3 regions of the Paenibacillus sp. FSL H7-0942 genome follow, and region 3 is predicted to be linked to each of the others. Evidence: predicted binding sites of a transcription regulator. Region 3 holds the regulator's gene; each other region holds the start of a gene.
The links. Region 3 encodes NrdR, which represses ribonucleotide reductase genes. Its sites were predicted from a motif close to AACACNATATATNGTGTT; they were not measured.

Region 1: a site for NrdR is predicted at 1,364-1,381, ahead of MHI48_RS28405 (anaerobic ribonucleoside triphosphate reductase). Genes of this name have one in related genera too.
Region 2: a site for NrdR is predicted at 2,788-2,805, ahead of MHI48_RS10665 (adenosylcobalamin-dependent ribonucleoside-diphosphate reductase). Genes of this name have one in related genera too.

Annotation. Positions count from the first base shown of each region.
Region 1 is NZ_CP150279.1:6,491,644-6,497,258, forward strand. It holds gene MHI48_RS28400 (histidine kinase dimerization/phospho-acceptor domain-containing protein) at 1-947, opposite strand, end outside; gene MHI48_RS28405 (anaerobic ribonucleoside triphosphate reductase) at 1,429-3,390, shown strand; gene nrdG (anaerobic ribonucleoside-triphosphate reductase activating protein) at 3,387-3,896, shown strand; gene MHI48_RS28415 (methyl-accepting chemotaxis protein) at 4,113-4,952, shown strand; gene MHI48_RS28420 (glycoside hydrolase family 3 C-terminal domain-containing protein) at 5,105-5,615, opposite strand, start outside.
Region 2 is NZ_CP150279.1:2,341,831-2,347,445, reverse strand. It holds gene catA (type A chloramphenicol O-acetyltransferase) at 1-4, shown strand, start outside; gene MHI48_RS10665 (adenosylcobalamin-dependent ribonucleoside-diphosphate reductase) at 87-2,726, opposite strand; gene MHI48_RS10660 (DEAD/DEAH box helicase) at 3,229-4,992, shown strand; gene MHI48_RS10655 (YqhG family protein) at 4,996-5,615, shown strand, end outside.
Region 3 is NZ_CP150279.1:2,179,160-2,184,774, forward strand. It holds gene mutM (DNA-formamidopyrimidine glycosylase) at 1-473, shown strand, start outside; gene MHI48_RS09910 (manganese efflux pump) at 616-1,389, shown strand; gene coaE (dephospho-CoA kinase) at 1,399-1,995, shown strand; gene MHI48_RS09920 (lytic transglycosylase domain-containing protein) at 1,992-2,555, shown strand; gene MHI48_RS09925 (alpha/beta-type small acid-soluble spore protein) at 2,638-2,859, opposite strand; gene nrdR (transcriptional regulator NrdR) at 2,976-3,443, shown strand; tRNA gene MHI48_RS09935 (tRNA-Ala) at 3,629-3,701, shown strand; gene MHI48_RS09940 (S-layer homology domain-containing protein) at 3,949-5,615, opposite strand, start outside.

The sequences.
Region 1 (5,615 bases), 2.7 Mb from region 3:
GCATATTGAATGACGTGTGCAAGCAACTGTCCAATCTTGACTTCATCACCAACGAACACTTGAGATACATTCAGTTCAAGATTTAATCCCAGCTCAATGTTCTTGCCCGTCGCAATCCCGGCATAGAGATACACGGTATTCTCAATGGTACCTACCAGATCAAACGGATCATCATGTATAACCGTTTTACCTGCTTCATTTATGTTGAAATTCATCATATTATTCAGCAAGGAAAGCAGAATATTGCCGCTTGTCTCAATCATGTTCACATATTCGGACTGCTCCTCAGGCATATCCGGTGTGCGCATCAGATCTGTCAGTCCCAAAATACCGTTCAAAGGATTGCGAATCTCGTGACTCATTAGCTTCAACATCTGTGTTTTGGTCATAGCCTCAGATTCGGCACGTTCTTTCTCTGCCTGGAGCTGTTCTTGCATTTGTTCCGAATCACTCAATTTCTGCTCCTGAACATGCAACGTGCTTTCCAGATCAACAACATAACCCAGGAATACAGCCATCGCCTTCAGTGTCTTCATATCGGTTTCGCTGATCACATAACCAGGATCATCCATCAGACAGATGGTACCAAATGTTTCGCCCGATCTTCTCATAATAGGCACGCCCACGAAGAAGCGATTGCCAAGTCCGCTCGTAACGCCCATGGATCGTGTCATCGGATGTTCACATGTATCCGGGATCGTAAGCACGTTACCGTTGTCTCTTAATACCAGGCTGCAATATGAATCCGTAAATGGAAGTGCACTGCCTTTAACAACTAACTCTTCCGTACGATTAAAGGCCTCCAAAATGACATTGGTCACCCCGTCATTCGTGGCAACAAAGATGGTATTGACCTTCAATATACCGCTTAATACGTCTACGATATGGGCCGCAGCTTCCTTTATATCTTCATAGAAGCCTCTTGTAATGCCTTCTGCCGTCCCCATGATTCACCCCTCTTATCTTAGCTGCACTTTCAAATCTGTATTTCAGAATGTTTAATCACGTACAGGGGTCATCAAAAATCCGAATAGCTGTCACAATCTATACTTATATGATTAACACCGTAGAAGTATAAGAGAATCATACTCCCTGCCTATTGCCCATTTGCGGACAAAAGCAGGTCTTAAACGGATGGTTTAACGACCGCGAATTCATTGCAACTCGCCTTTTCAGCTTGATTAAAGTCCATCTTGTCCGACTTCGGATATTATACTTGCAGAATAACTAGAAATTATACGCTTCCGCTCAGACTTTGGGAACCTTTATCCGCAGCAATTAAAGGAAAGTCCATTTTGTTCAGTAAGCTGTGTGATCATGATCACACCCAAAAAACCACATATAGTTTATAAATGGATAAGACGAATCTACATATAGTATTTAACGTGAATTGAATGATAACCAAAATCATTTTAGGAGGAACCTTACATGAACATGCTTGAGTATGCCACCCCACCGGCATCCGATCTATTATCCGACCTGGGAAGACGAATTATTGGCGCAGAAGACGCCGATACGCTGAGGGAAAATGCAAATCTGAACGGGGATTCCTTCAGTGGTAAGATGAGCAGGCTCGGTTCGGAGACCGCCAAGTGGCATGCTCTGCGTCATGTGTTGCCGGAAGAGCTTGCCCAAGCTGTAGAGAATGGGGATCTGTATGTACACGATCTGGATCAGTATGCACTTGGAACGACCAACTGTATCTTTATCCCGTTTGACCGTCTCCTTGCTGCGGGTTTCAACACAGGTAACGGATCGGTTCGCACACCTCAGACGATCATGTCTGCCATGGCTCTGGTTGCGATCATCTTCCAATCCCAGCAGAACAGTCAATATGGCGGTGTATCGGCCAATAAAATTGACTGGGATCTGGCCCCTTATGTACAGCGATCGTTCCGCAAACACTACCGCAAAGGGCAACGGCTCTTTGGTGAAAATGTTCTGATCGGGGATGAACAGCTTCATCTGGATAGCATCGAAGCGAAGAATCAATGTCCGCGGGCATATGCCTTCGCCTATGAAGAGACTGAATTGGAGACAGGACAAGCTGCTGAATCACTGATTCATAACCTGAATACGATGAGCAGCCGGGCGGGTGGTCAGATTCCATTTACTTCACTGAACTATGGATTATGTACTTCTGCGGAAGGACGGTTGGTATCACGCTCGTTGCTGGAAGCAACCATTCGAGGCCTGGGCAACGGGGAGACTCCCGTGTTCCCTCAACATATTTTCCAATGTAAACAGGGGATCAATCAGGCTCAAGGAGAGCCGAACTATGATCTGTTCCGGCTCGCAGTCACCTGTTCATCCCGGCGGATGTATCCTAACTTTGTCAATGTGGATGCCTCTTTCAATCTGCCCTTCTATCATCCGGAAGATCCGGATACGATCATCGCAACCATGGGATGCCGCACACGTACACTGGCTGACCGGTTTGGTCGCAATCGTCAAAGTGGTAAAGGTAATCTGTCCTTCAACACCATTAACCTCGTGAAGCTCGGCATCCGGTTTGGTATTTGCCAAGGTGCAAGAGCTGTCGCTGACCGAACCGGATTCTATACTGCTTTGGAGTCAGTTATGCATAATGCCGCTTCCGGCCTGCTGCACCGCTACCGAATTCAGACATTGCAACCTGCCAAGGCATCGGACTTCATGATGCGGGAGGGTGTATGGGAAGGTGGAGAACAGCTTGGCCCGAACGAGCCGGTTGCCGAGCTTTTAAAGCATGGAACATTATCTCTTGGTTTTATCGGACTCGCGGAATGTATGACAGCTCTCTATGGGCGCCATCATGGACAGGACCCTCATGTACATCGCGAAGCGCTCAACATTATTCGGACCATGAGAGAGTTCTGTGACCGGATGAGCGAGCAGCATAACTTGAATATCACACTGTTTGCCACACCTGCTGAAGGGTTGTCCGGCAAATTCACGAAGATCGACAGAGAGCGTTATGGCATTATTCCCGGAGTGAATGATCGGGAGTATTATACGAATTCATTCCATATCCCGGTCTACCACACGCTTCCAGCATATCGGAAGATTGAACTGGAGGCACCGTTCCATACGTTATGTAACGCGGGTGCAATCTCCTATGTGGAGCTTGACGGAAACGTTCGGGCCAACACCGCAGCTTTCCTGCGGATCGTACAGTATGCACTGGCGCAGGATATCGGTTATTTCTCCATTAATCATCCAATTGATCGCTGCCCTGCATGTGGTTATGAAGGCGTCATTGGGAATGTATGCCCAAACTGTGAAGCCCACGAGAACCATGTACACTTCCAGCGGTTACGCCGCGTAACTGGCTATCTGACCGGGGATTACAAAGTACGCTTCAATGCTGCGAAACAAGCTGAAGTGCGGGATCGGGTGAAGCACCGGTGAATCTATATGGTTACATCCCGGAATCGGTAAATGAAGGGACCGGCCTGCGTGCCGTGTTGTTCATCAGCGGATGTCGTCACGCCTGTCCGGGCTGCTTCAGTCCGGATTCATGGAGCTTTCGAGCGGGTGAGCCCTTTACAGAGGAGCGGCAGCAGCAGATTCTGCATGAAGTGACGACCCATCCATTGCTGGATGGAGTTACGTTGTGTGGTGGTGATCCCTTTTTCTCGGCAGCAGAATGTACGTCTTGGGTCCAGCAACTCCGCGCTGCACGTCCTGATCTGACGGTATGGGCCTACACGGGATTCGAATATGAAGAACTGATTACCGACTCTGCGAGAGCGGAGCTTGCCCGGTTGTGCGATGTCATTATTGACGGTCGATACGTTGAAGCGGAGCGTGATGTCTCCTTGCCCTTCCGCGGCAGCCGGAATCAGCGTTTGATTGATGTCCGTGCAACACTAGCCACTCGAACCATCGTTACAATGCAGCTCAGTATGCTGTAAACATTGGTTTTATTCCCCTCACCAACTAACAAGGCACGGATCCCCAGCGGACTCGTGTCTTATTGGCGTATAGCGGTCTTCTTTAAGAAATAGGTTTTATCCATTCTCTCTATTTTCTTCTCTATTGCATGACGATATATAATATAGGTAGTTATTAAGTTAGCATTTAAAATTTAACCGTTTACATAAGGTAACCAGGGAGGAATCATCTTTTATATGGATATTGTTCAAGCATTAATTACATGTATGCCTTTCTTTCGAGATACGATTCGTCAGGATGTAACCCTCTCCGTGATTGATCATGAGAAATTCCTATATTTCTCAGCAGGGGAATCGTTAAAACAACTGAATTATCAACCCGGCGACCCTCTATTGGATGGAAATCGAAATTTTGCTGATCTCAACGGCGGTACAGTCAAACGATTCGATCACTACCCTAAAGATTTATTCGGTGTTCCTTTTGATGTGGCTTTTATCCCCATTAAAAATGAAAAAGGTGAAGTCATCGCCCTGTTTAATCTGCTCTACAGTATGGATGACCAAGACCAGTTGCAACAGCTCATGGATGCTACCGAAAATCTGACTAACCAGTTAATTGACAGTGTACAGCATGTAGCTGCACACTCCGAGGAACTCAGTGCCACAACCGAAGAGATCCGGAACAATTCCAAACAAGCCGTACAGAAATCAGGCAATGTCACTCAGGTCGCCAGTTTCATTCGTGAAATCTCCGAGCAAACCAATCTGCTTGGCTTGAATGCAGCTATAGAAGCTGCCCGTGTAGGGGAAGCTGGTGCAGGTTTTGGCGTTGTTGCCAAAGAAATTCGCAAACTGTCTGTCGATACCAAAGAAGCAACGGCCCGTATTGAAGATTCTCTTCTCTCGGTTCGGCAATCCATTCAAGGCATGGAGAATGAACTTGGTGAGATCACTGCAAGCTCCCAAGAGCAGGCTGAACTCGTAAACAATTTTATGAGCACAATTGAGCAACTGAATGAAACCAACAAACAATTGAAGCAATTTGTGCAAAAAATGATTACGTTTGACGGAAAATAAAAATACGTTTAATGGACAATACAAGCACGGTTCATATCATAGAAATTTGTATAATTCGTTTCCTACCGCTCAGGGGATTTATGCAAAATGGTCATTAAACAACAAACTAAGCCTCCGAATAAGTTCGGAGGCTTTTTCATGAGTTATTTGACTTAACGAATCTCAAAGTGACTGATGCGCACACCCGCAGACAACACAATGTATACATCCTGCGCACCTGATGCACCTGTGAGTTCCGCCTTCACGGTAGACCACTGCTGGGCTTCACCTTGTGCCAGTTCCACACGTCCTGCGAGCGTACCGTCTGGTGAACCGAGTCGAACTTCCAACACAGCGCCTGCTTTTTCCGCGGATACACGAGCTTCAATTGCTGCTGCCCCACTACCCAGATCGGCATCCTTAAAGGCAATCCATCCTTGCTCACCAACTACACGGACAGCACTTCCGCCCTCTTTGCTCTCATCCAGATCAACACCCAGGTAAGCATCATAATTCTCGGCACGAGTAGCCACACCCAGATTACGGGCAGGGATCGTCTCTCCTTCTACCGTCAGGTCTGCAACCAGCTGAACATCGGAGGATGACTTGGCAACCATAATAGAGTAAGTTCCACTTTCCACGACATACCGATCACGAGTTACATCCCAGATCGCCAGTTCCTGA
Region 2 (5,615 bases), 160 kb from region 3:
TTAGTTATCTAAATGACAAAAAGGCACTCCTGACTTCGTAATGGAGTCAGGAGTGCCTTTCTTTTTCTCTTTTTTTCAAAAGATATTTAATTGCATTTACTGTACCCACAGTTGCTGCATGTTTTGCAACCTTCCACATTCATCAGGGATGCCGAGCCGCATGAAGGACATAAATCTCTCGATTCGATAAAGGTTTTCTGATCCTCCACTTCTGGATACGTGCTCTCCACTTGATTCTGTTCTATTAATGCTCCAGTTTCGTTCTCCTGCACATCGCTCTGTACATGACATTCCAATGCTTTGGCGACTGCATCAGCAATCGATTCCACCCGGTTGGCCCCGAAGCCAATCGCTCCCGAACCACCGATTCCCTTGAGATGTTTGATCAACAGTTCAACCTTGTGCCCATGATCTCCGTATCGAAGGAACAGAGAGCATACTCGACCGAGTGCCTCAGCCATGGCAAACACGTCCGATCCCGCTTTGCCCACGTTCAGGAAGATCTCACCCGGCGTTCCCTCCAGATCATTGATCGTAATGTAAGCCATCCCGAATGGCGTATTGATTTTGTATGTCGCACCGCGCAGTACTTGAGGACGGCTTCTGTATTGTTTATCCAGCACTGTAGAAGAGGACGGGGCTTGATCGGAAGAATGCGTTCTAACACCAACCTGGCTATTCGAAGTTCCATCACTTGCCTGTACTTCAGCATTATTCGGGTTTTCTATAGCAGATACGACTGTCTTCTCTTCAGCTTCCGCCGTGTTCTGATCTTCACCTTGGGTCTCTTCCTTCTTCGACGTGGACAACACCTGCACATCCCTGCTGCCATCACGGTATATCGTTACTCCTTTGCAGCCAAGGTCGAAGGCCAGTTCGTACAGCTCAGCCGTATCCTCCATTGTAAAATCAGCCGGACAGTTGGCCGTCTTCGAGATCGAACTATCCACCCATTGCTGAATCGTTGCCTGCACCCGTATGTGATTCTCAGCCGACAAATCCATCGCCGTCACATAATAGTCTGGTAAAGCTTCACCAGGATGTTCATCCAGCCAATCTTGTGCGATCGGTACGAACTGTTCATCATAACCTAGACGGCTTTGACGGAAATACTTGAAGGCGAAATACGGCTCAATACCTGTTGATGTGCCCACCATCGTACCTGTACTTCCCGTTGGCGCTTGTGTGATCAGTGTGACATTTCGAATGCCCTGTTTACGGATGGCCTCTCCCACTTCAGGGTACGTCGCAACCATGTTTTTCATGAATCCACTCTGTAAATACGGTTCAGCTTCAAAAGCTGGGAAAGCTCCCTTCTCTGCTGCAATCTCTGCCGATGCCAGATAGGCCTCCTTCGCCATGAATCCATACAGTCTATCCAGAAAAACAAGAGATTCAGGACTGCCGTATCGAATACGCAGCTTAATCATCAGCTCTGCCAGTCCCATGGTGCCAAGCCCAACCCGGCGTTCACGCTGCTGATTCAGTCTATTTTCCTCAAAATGATATGGTGTTGCATCGATGACATTGTCCAAAAATCTAGTCGAGATACGAGTGGTTTCCGCCAGTTCATCCCATGCCACATCATGATTTGTTTCATCGTAGAATTTGGACAGATTAATGGCAGACAGATTACATACACCCCAGGCAGGCAGACCCTGTTCTGCGCAAGGATTAGTACAGATAATCGGATTGAAGTACCAGCTGTTGGACATCTGGTTGTAGTACTCCATGAATACCACACCGGGCTCTGCCGATTTCCAGGCTGATTCAATAATGGTATGCCAGATTTCGCGCGCCTTCAGTGTACGATAGTGCACCACCGAATGACCTGCGGCTTTCCATTGCTGCATATCCCCGTTCCACTCGATGTCGTAGTCCGGATCGTTCGTATCGGGGAAAACCAAGTCCCAATCTCCGTCCTGCTTGACAGCCTCCATAAATGCGTTGCTCACACATACAGACAGATTGGCATTGGTCACCTGCCCCATCGTTTGTTTCACGGTAATAAAATCAAGCACATCTGGATGCCAGTCATTCATCATCAGCATGAGCGCACCCCGGCGGCTTCCGCCCTGTTCAATCAGTCCAGTCGTATAACTGAACAATCCGCCCCACGATACGGAACCGCTGGATGATCCGTTGACACCTTTCACCACCGCTCGGCGAGGACGCAAAGAGGACAAATTAATGCCAACACCTCCCCCACGTGCCATAATCTCCGTCATCTCGGTCAAAGTCTTCATGATTCCACCCCGACTGTCTTGCGGAGACGGAATGACATAACAATTGAAAAGTGTCAGCTCATCGCTTGCCCCCGCGCCCGCAGCAATGCGGCCTCCGGGTACTAACTTCCAATCTTCCAACACAGAGCGGAACTTGGACTCCCACTTCGCCCGCTGATCAGCTGTGGATTCTACAGAAGCCATCGCTTTGGCAAGACGGTCCCACATCTCTTCTGGAGTTTTTTCTATGTTGAGTGTCAATTTCTCCACGTTTGTCTCAATCATCTCTCCGCTTCGAGTCCTTACCTGTACAAGCTGACCCTGACGTTCTATGATTTCGCCCACTTCCTTGGTTGGGAACTTCGGATCATCCTTCGTTAATACCAATACCACATCTCCGACCTTGGCATGATTCGAATCAGCGTCCTTCCAGGCGTATCGGTCCAGGAATATTTTTTCGCTAAGTCCTTCTAATTGGTACGATCGTTGGTTCGATTTCATCGCTACATTCAACCTCCCCGGCATAAAGCTCCATTTTCACTATAGAAGTAAATTATGATGAAACACCACATATAGTGATATAAAACCAGTATATTACACCATATATTGATTTTCCATACGACTTTTATCACAGACCTTATTTTATAGACTCCCTAAACACGGACAAGCTTCTTGTAAATAAACTGTAGTTCACATTGGTTCAACTAAACTTTTTACACAAGAACGGAGAGGACAGAAATAACCTGAAGAAGCGAAGCGTTGGCCTAAAAGCTTTCTGAAAGAAAGCTGCATCGAAAGCATACGCTATCCCCGGGTTTTCCCCCTTTGGACAAGGGAATCAAAAAAAATCTGGGGATAACAGCGATTGAAGGTTATTCTGTCATCGGAGTGACAAGTGTAAATATTCCTTATTTGAACCCACATAGTTATGAACTGACTCTCATTCGTCCATACTATTACCTACGAATAAAACGTCATCACGTATGGCAGGGGAGGAAACACCATGAACCGGAAAAACCCGCATCACACGAATCAACCTGTAGCCGAGCTGCCCGTTCCTTTAGAATTTGATCGGACTTGGATTAATCAATTAGAATCACGACTGGATAAAGGAGGTCCTTGGGGGGATTATCGACTCTTCCAACTGGGCATTCAAGCCGAAGAGACCAACCTGATTCCCAATTTTGACGAGATCCAATGTCTCAAGCATCTACAAGGCCTTACCCCACTCCCTCACCAGATGGACACTGCTCGCAGAGTATTATTTGAAATGTCAGGCCGGGCCATTCTCGCCGATGAGGTGGGTCTGGGCAAAACCATTGAAGCCGGTCTCATTCTGAAAGAATATATGGTTCGGGGTCTCGTATCCAAGGTACTCATTCTCGTGCCAGCCTCTCTTGTGTTGCAATGGGTACGGGAGTTGAATTCAAAATTTGGCATCCCTGCTATTGCTCAGAAAAAGGCCTATTCCTGGCAGAATGAAGTGGTTGTTGCTTCCATGGATACAGCCAAACGTGACCCACATAAAGATATGCTGCTGAATACCGACTACGACATGATTATTATTGACGAGGCTCATAAACTCAAAAACAAGAAAACAACCAACTATCAATTCATGCTCAAATTGCGCAAAAAGTATTGTCTGTTGCTTACAGCTACACCTGTGCAGAACGATATGAGTGAATTGTTCAATCTGATCAACCTGCTGAAGCCCGGTCAACTGGGTCGTCAGGGTGACTTTGCGGCCAACTTTGTTGTAGACAAACGAGTTCCGAAAAATCAGGAACAGCTTAAGAACGAGTTATCCAAAGTCATGATTCGTAACCGCCGCGGCGAAGGCCCTGTTCAATTTACCAAACGGAATGTCTCCAACGTGAATCTGCAACTATCGCCCGAAGAACAAGCGCTTTATGATGGCGTGACTTCCTTTGTTAAAGACCAGTACCAGGAAGCTGGCGGTAACCTGAGCAGCATGCTCTCCCTTGTTACATTGCAGCGTGAAGTGTGCAGCAGTCGGGATGCTGTATTCGTGACGCTGGTTAATCTGTCGAAGAAACTTCCGCTGGACTCTCCCCTTCGGGACAAGATTTGGGAACTCGTTGCCCATATTAAAGCGATCAAGGAGAATACCAAAGCGGAGAAAACGATGGAGCTGGTTCGGAACATGAATGAAAAAGTAATTATCTTCACTGAATACCGGGCCACGCAGGAGTATCTGCTAAACTATTTCCGCAACAATGGGCTTACGGCTGTACCCTATCGGGGTGGCATGAATCGAGGCAAAAAAGACTGGATGATGGATCTCTTCCGCGGGCGTGTGCAGGCCATGATTGCAACCGAAGCGGGTGGTGAAGGCATTAATCTGCAATTTTGCCATCATATGATCAACTTTGATTTGCCTTGGAACCCTATGCGGGTTGAGCAGCGGATCGGTCGGGTACACCGGCTGGGACAGCAAAATGACGTGAACATCTTCAATTTATCCACGACTGGAACCATTGAGGAACATATTTTGAATCTGCTGCATGAGAAGATCAATATGTTTGAGATGGTGATCGGCGGGCTGGATGTCATTCTGGAACGGTTAGAGAAGAAGGAGTCTATTGAGAAAAGTTTGTACAAAATCATGCTGGAATCACAAACTGATGATGATATTCGCCGCAAAATGGATTCACTTGGACAATCGTTGAACTCTATTCAACGTGAGGTTTCAGATGAAGGGCCTGCCGTATCCGGGTTGTTAGATCTTCGCAAAGGAGGTAGCTAACTCATGACCATGTCTCCCCATGAAGTACAGGCTTATGTTCTCACCTATCTGGAAGCACTGGATTGTCAGATTATGGAGCGTTCCCCTGCCCATGTTACAGTCAAACTCTCGCCTGAGGCGGACAAAGCGTTGACCAATCGCCCCTATTATTGGGGGTTTGTGGAACGAACCGGAGCACCCGCTGAGACAATGTCCTTTACATTTATATTTGATCCTGACAGTTATCAGCAGGCCATTGAGGCAGCAGAAGCCAAAGCTGCGCAAGCATCACCTCCTGCTGGAACTAACCCTGATGGAACGAATGGCGTAACCAACAGCAGTCCTCAAGGCGAGCCACCAAAAGAAACTATTCTAGGCCGTTACTTCGGTATTACGCCATCACTTCCACAGCTGGGACCAGGACGAATATTGCGTGAAGAAGTGGTGTATGGCAGTCGCAGACTGCAGCAGATTTTCGGCGCTGCCCGTGAAGGCGGTGCCTTCGTGAACCTGTTCGAACAGGCTGCCAAACGGCAATTGCGGGCTACAGCGCCAGCCGTATATGAGCCTTGGCTTGGTGTGTGTTTCAAGGTGGAATTCGCCTGTGATTTGAAACGGGAGGAATTGCATTTTCTCGGCATCTC
Region 3 (5,615 bases):
TGTTTAATGCAGGTGAGGAACTGGTGTCCAAACCTCTGCTGAAGCTGGGACTGGAGCCGCTTGATCCAGCCTTTACGGTAACTGCATTCCGCGAGGCGGTTGGCAAGCGTACAACCAAAATCAAGGCTGTACTTTTAAATCAGGCATATGTGGTTGGTATCGGGAATATTTATGTGGACGAGGCTCTATTTCGCGCAGGTATCCATCCCGAGACCATCGCCAAGACACTGACCGAAGCTCAGTTAACGGTGCTTCATGAAGCGATTGTGGCTACGTTGCAAGATGCAGTGAATGCAGGTGGATCTTCCATCAAGTCCTATGTGAATGGACAGGGTGAGATGGGGATGTTCCAGCATCAACTGAAAATCTATGGACGCAAATCAGAACCTTGTACAACTTGTGGTACGTTAATTGAAAAAACGGTGGTTGGTGGCCGTGGCACGCATTTTTGTCCGAACTGTCAGCTGCTGTAACATGAACTGAATGAACGAAATGATGAAATCATAGCACCCTTGGATTCCTCCCTCCATATACTGATATGGCAGAAATAAGCGGGCGTATACCCATACTGGCATCTTCAGTTGGCACGAGTACCGCACAGAGGAGGAGTCCGGGGTGCTGCATCATTTTATTTCATTGCTGGCGCTTGCTTTGGCGCTTAGTTTAGATGGTTTTGGAGTCGGGATTACATATGGGTTACGGAGGACTAAGATTCCCCTGTTATCTATCGCTGTTATTTCGATCTGTTCAGGATTGGTTATTGCCTTGTCGATGCAAGTAGGTGTGTTGTTGTCTCATGTGGTGTCACCGGATATCGCTTCGATCGTGGGAGCTGTTATATTGATAGGTATTGGTGCATGGTCACTGTTGCAACTAATTCGAAAGCAAGGCAAAGAACAGCTGGAAACAGACACTGGAATGGGTGAGGGAACAGAAGCAAAGGTAACTGGAGTGGGAGAAGCACAAGAGAGACTGTCGGATTCAAAGGGCAGGAATCAGGTGCTTGCACTGGATCTGGAGCAGTCGGCTTCAAATGGATCACTGGAACGAATGGTATTTACACTGGAGCTGCGCAAGCTGGGCGTTGTCATTCAGATCCTTCGCAGTCCCTCCAAGGCGGATATGGATAACTCGGGGAGTATATCTGCTCAAGAAGCGATGTGGCTTGGTATTGCCCTGTCTCTGGATGCGTTTGGAGCAGGTTTGGGAGCGGCACTTCTGGGATTCCCTACACTATGGACAGCACTCATTATTGCACTGTTTAGTGGGGCGTTTCTGTCACTCGGCATGAAGGTTGGCCTACGATTCTCAGCTCTGCGCTGGATGCGAAGACTGTCTGTATTGCCAGCGCTATTGTTAATGATTATGGGAATAATGAAGTTGTTATGAGGTGAAACGATGAATATAGGCTTAACCGGCGGGATCGCGACAGGCAAAAGCAGTGTTTCCGCCTATCTCGCCAGTAAGGGAGCGTTGCTCATCGATGCAGACGTTATTGCCCGGGAAGTTATGATGCCCGGGCATCCCGTGTTGGCCGCCGCTGTTAAGCGGTTTGGACAAGCCATACTGAACGAAGATGGAACACTGGATCGGAAAAAGCTCGGAAGTATTGTTTTCGAACAACCAGAGGAACGAAAGGCATTGGAGGCTATCACACATCCGGCGATCCGAAGAGAGATGCGCGAACGGGCTGCTGCATACGCGTTGCAACATCCGGATAAACTTGTGGTATCTGATATTCCTTTGCTCTACGAATCAGGCCTGGAGGATGGTTTCGAGGAAGTCATGGTAGTATATGTCCCGAGATCGGTGCAACGAGATCGCTTGATGAGTCGGGATGGAATGACTGCAGCACAGGCCGAGGCTCGAATGGATGTACAGATGGATATTGAGCGCAAAAAGCAGCTGGCAGACATTGTCATCGATAACAGCCGCTTATGGACAGAGACGGAGCAGCAAATTGACTCATATCTACAGCGTAAGGGTTTGTTATGAAGATATTGCGTAAGAAACGTGTACTGCTGTTGATGTTTGTGTCCTTTGTACTGGTGTTATTTCTGAATACAAACTGGATGGCATGGTTCTATCCCATACATTATAAGGAAGAGATCCGTGCCCAATCTCAGAGTTATGAGGTTGATCCGTTTCTGATTGCTTCCATTATCAAGGTGGAGACTAATTTTAAGACAAGCAAGGAATCCAAACGAGGTGCCATTGGGCTCATGCAACTGATGCCGGACACCGCGAATTGGATACTGGAACAAGCCAAAATTCCCGACACTTCGCTGGAGGAATTGAAGCACGAGCCTGAACGAAATATTCAATTAGGCACATGGTATCTGCGGAATCTATCCGATCAATTCGATGGCAATGAAGCAGTTATGATCGCTGCCTATAATGCGGGACCAGGCAAAGTAAACAGTTGGCTTAGAGATGGTGTATGGGATGGCTCGTTTGATACAGTGAAAGATATTCCGTTTGGTGAGACGCGTCACTATGTACAAAGAGTCATTTACTATTATAATCAGTATGTAAAGATCTATAATACGTTCTAAGTATATAAGTAGAAGCACAGAGCAGGCCGGTTATTCACCGGCCGCTCCATGCTCCTCTGTGTAGCGTATTACGATGCAGATATTATTGGTATTGACCTGCCAATTGCTGTTCTGCAATTGTTACCAGACGCTTCGTGATGTACCCACCGATCGAACCGTTCTCGTAAGAAGTCATGTTACCTTGGTATCCGTCTTGTGGGATGCTGATTCCGAGTTCTTGAGCAACTTCATATTTCATTTGCTCGAGTGCTGCGGAAGCTTTAGTTACCACCAAGTTGTTGGAGTTACCATTGCTTTGTGCCATTGCTGTTCACCTCCTCGCGGGTTGGTAAAAGTATTATGTGTCGGCAATGCGTTTTTCATTACAAAATCAGTACAGGGAATATGTGGTAAAAAGTAAAACGTGGGAAGTGATCTGTTTTGAAGTGTCCTTATTGCGGTTATATGGGTACCAAAGTGCTTGATTCGCGTCCGGCCAACGAAGCAAAATCCATTCGTCGTCGCCGTGAGTGTGAGCAGTGTGCCCGAAGATTTACAACGTTTGAGATGATTGAGGAGACTCCACTGATTGTCATTAAGAAAGATGGCAGTCGTGAAGAGTTCAGCCGGGATAAAATTCTCCGCGGGCTGATTCGTGCCTGTGAGAAACGTCCAGTCTCCGTAGAGACCCTGGAGATGATGGTATCTGAAGTAGAGAAATCCCTGCGTAATACAGCCGATGCTGAGGTCGAGAGTCGCCAGATTGGTGAGCTATTGATGGAACAGTTGTTTCCAGTCGATGAAGTGGCGTATGTCCGTTTTGCGTCGGTATACCGCCAGTTCAAAGATATCAATATGTTCATGAAAGAACTGAAATCCCTGTTGTCCAAAGACGATCTGGAGGATTAGTGAAGTTGGTAAAGGGAGAAGAGCAGTCTGGAGTTCCAGTCCGTGTGTACCAGAGAAATCGGTTGTTCTTCTCCAATCACTTTGGATCTTGAGAAAGTGATTGACAGCGAAAGCTGGATTTTATATGATATAGGAGTCGCCTGTGGAACGTAGCAGTGCTGGACAAGTTATCTATTTCATATCTTGGGGCCTTAGCTCAGCTGGGAGAGCGCATCGCTGGCAGCGATGAGGTCAGGGGTTCGATCCCCCTAGGCTCCATAATCAAGAACGCCATCACGTCATGTGATGGCGTTTTTTTGTGCGTGAAATAAATCAGAACATGCATTAATTAATTAGAATTTTTGGACTTGGGGACGAGCTTGGGGACGAATATTCTAGATGCAAAAATAGAGGGTTTAAAGTCCTGACTGTGGAGTTGTCAAAAAAAGTACAGTTTGTAAACAAGGAGCCCCTTCCGGCTGGATATTGTCCAGCCGGAAGGGGCTACATTCTTCTGTATACGCTTTCACTTAGCCAGATATTCGACGAATCTTACAAAGATCGTGGCTACTTCGGCGCGGGTGGCGGTGGCTTTGGGAGCAAAAAAGTTGTCCGACTTGCCTAATACAATGCCGATGCCTTGTAGCGCCTGAACGGCCTCCAATGCCCATGAGCTGATCTCACTCTCGTCCGTGAAGGGCTTAGCGTGGCTTTCAGGGAGCTCATAGCCTTTGTACTTCATGTAGTTGTACAGTATCACCAGCATCTGCTCGCGCGTCATCGTTGAATTGGGGTCAAACAGTTCTGCGTTTGTACCGTTGACTACGCCTTTTTCGGCTGCCCACTCGGCTGCCGCCGTGTACCACTGTCCGTCCGTCACGTCGTTAAAGCGGGAACTCGTGTAGCTGGAGAGGTTTACGTTCTCAAGATTGGCCAGTACCTGCACGAACATTGCACGCGTCATTGCGGTGCCCGGTGAGAAAGTTGTGGACGTGGTGCCGTTGAAAAGATCGTATGTGTAGGCGAAATTTATATCGTTGTAAAACCAGTCGTCCATGTTGGCATCTCTGAAAGGATTGCCCGATAGCACGAGGAAGCCCAGTGGGGTGGCGTCATCAAATGCTAGCTCCGTACCCTCACGGATGTTCAGCGACATGCCGTTGTCTAAGTCAACTCTTGCGCCGCTCGGTCCTACCACAACCGCTCCGTTGCTCCGTATCTTTGATCCGCCGTGAATATCCACACGGTTGCCGTTGGGCAGGGTCACATGCGCGTCTTTGCCGCCTACTGTAACCGTACCGTCGCTCGCTATCGTCGATCCTCCCGAAATGGTCACTGTGTTGTTTTCGCCGGGTAGTGTCACTTCGGCGCTCTTGTCTGCCGGAATGGTTACCTTATCGTTTGAGTCTATCGTTGTGCCTTCGGGCACCTTAATCTTCGTCCCGCCTTTGGTCGCAATCTCGCCGCCACCGGGGAGGGTGGTGTTGCCGTTTTTGTCTGTGACCGCGGGCTTATCCTTCGGTGTATTCACTGTGTAGGTCGACTTCAACGTTCCAGGGTCTGTCCCGGTGCCCGTATTGTCGGTGTTGCCCGTATTACCGATGTTGCCGGTATTTCCGGTGTTTCCGGTGTTGCCCGTATTGCCGCCAGAATCAGGCACAGTGGGAGTCGTCGTCTTCATCGGCGTCGTCGTAGCACTGATCTCCGCGCCGTCGCCCTTTGCATTCACCGCGATGATGGTGAAGTTGTAGCCTTGGCCGTTTGTCAGGTTCTTAAAGGTATATTTGGTCTCCGTCGCATCCAGTGTGATCGGCGTCCCGTTGCCATACCATACCTTGTAGCCCAAGATCGCACTGCCACCGTCGTCAGCAGGGGCGGTCCAGTTCAATGTGACCTGACCGTCACCGGCTGTCGCCTTGAAGCCGCTCGGAGCACCTGGCACGACCGGTTTTCTCTGCGCGAACATCCAATCAAAGACGTCTGTGTAGTCATTGTTCCAAGCTGGCAAGTTAGAGGACTGCGCCGTGGGAGCTATGCTCCAATTCCCCATAGTTATCTGGTTGTAAAGAACCGCCGCTTCAACTTCGTGCGCTATGTAATCAGCCAGAACAGGTGTGTTGGCCGGATTCGGCCTCAGGTTCGGCTGATCAAATTGATTGTAGGGCCACGTAAGGACCTCATTACTCTCAAAGC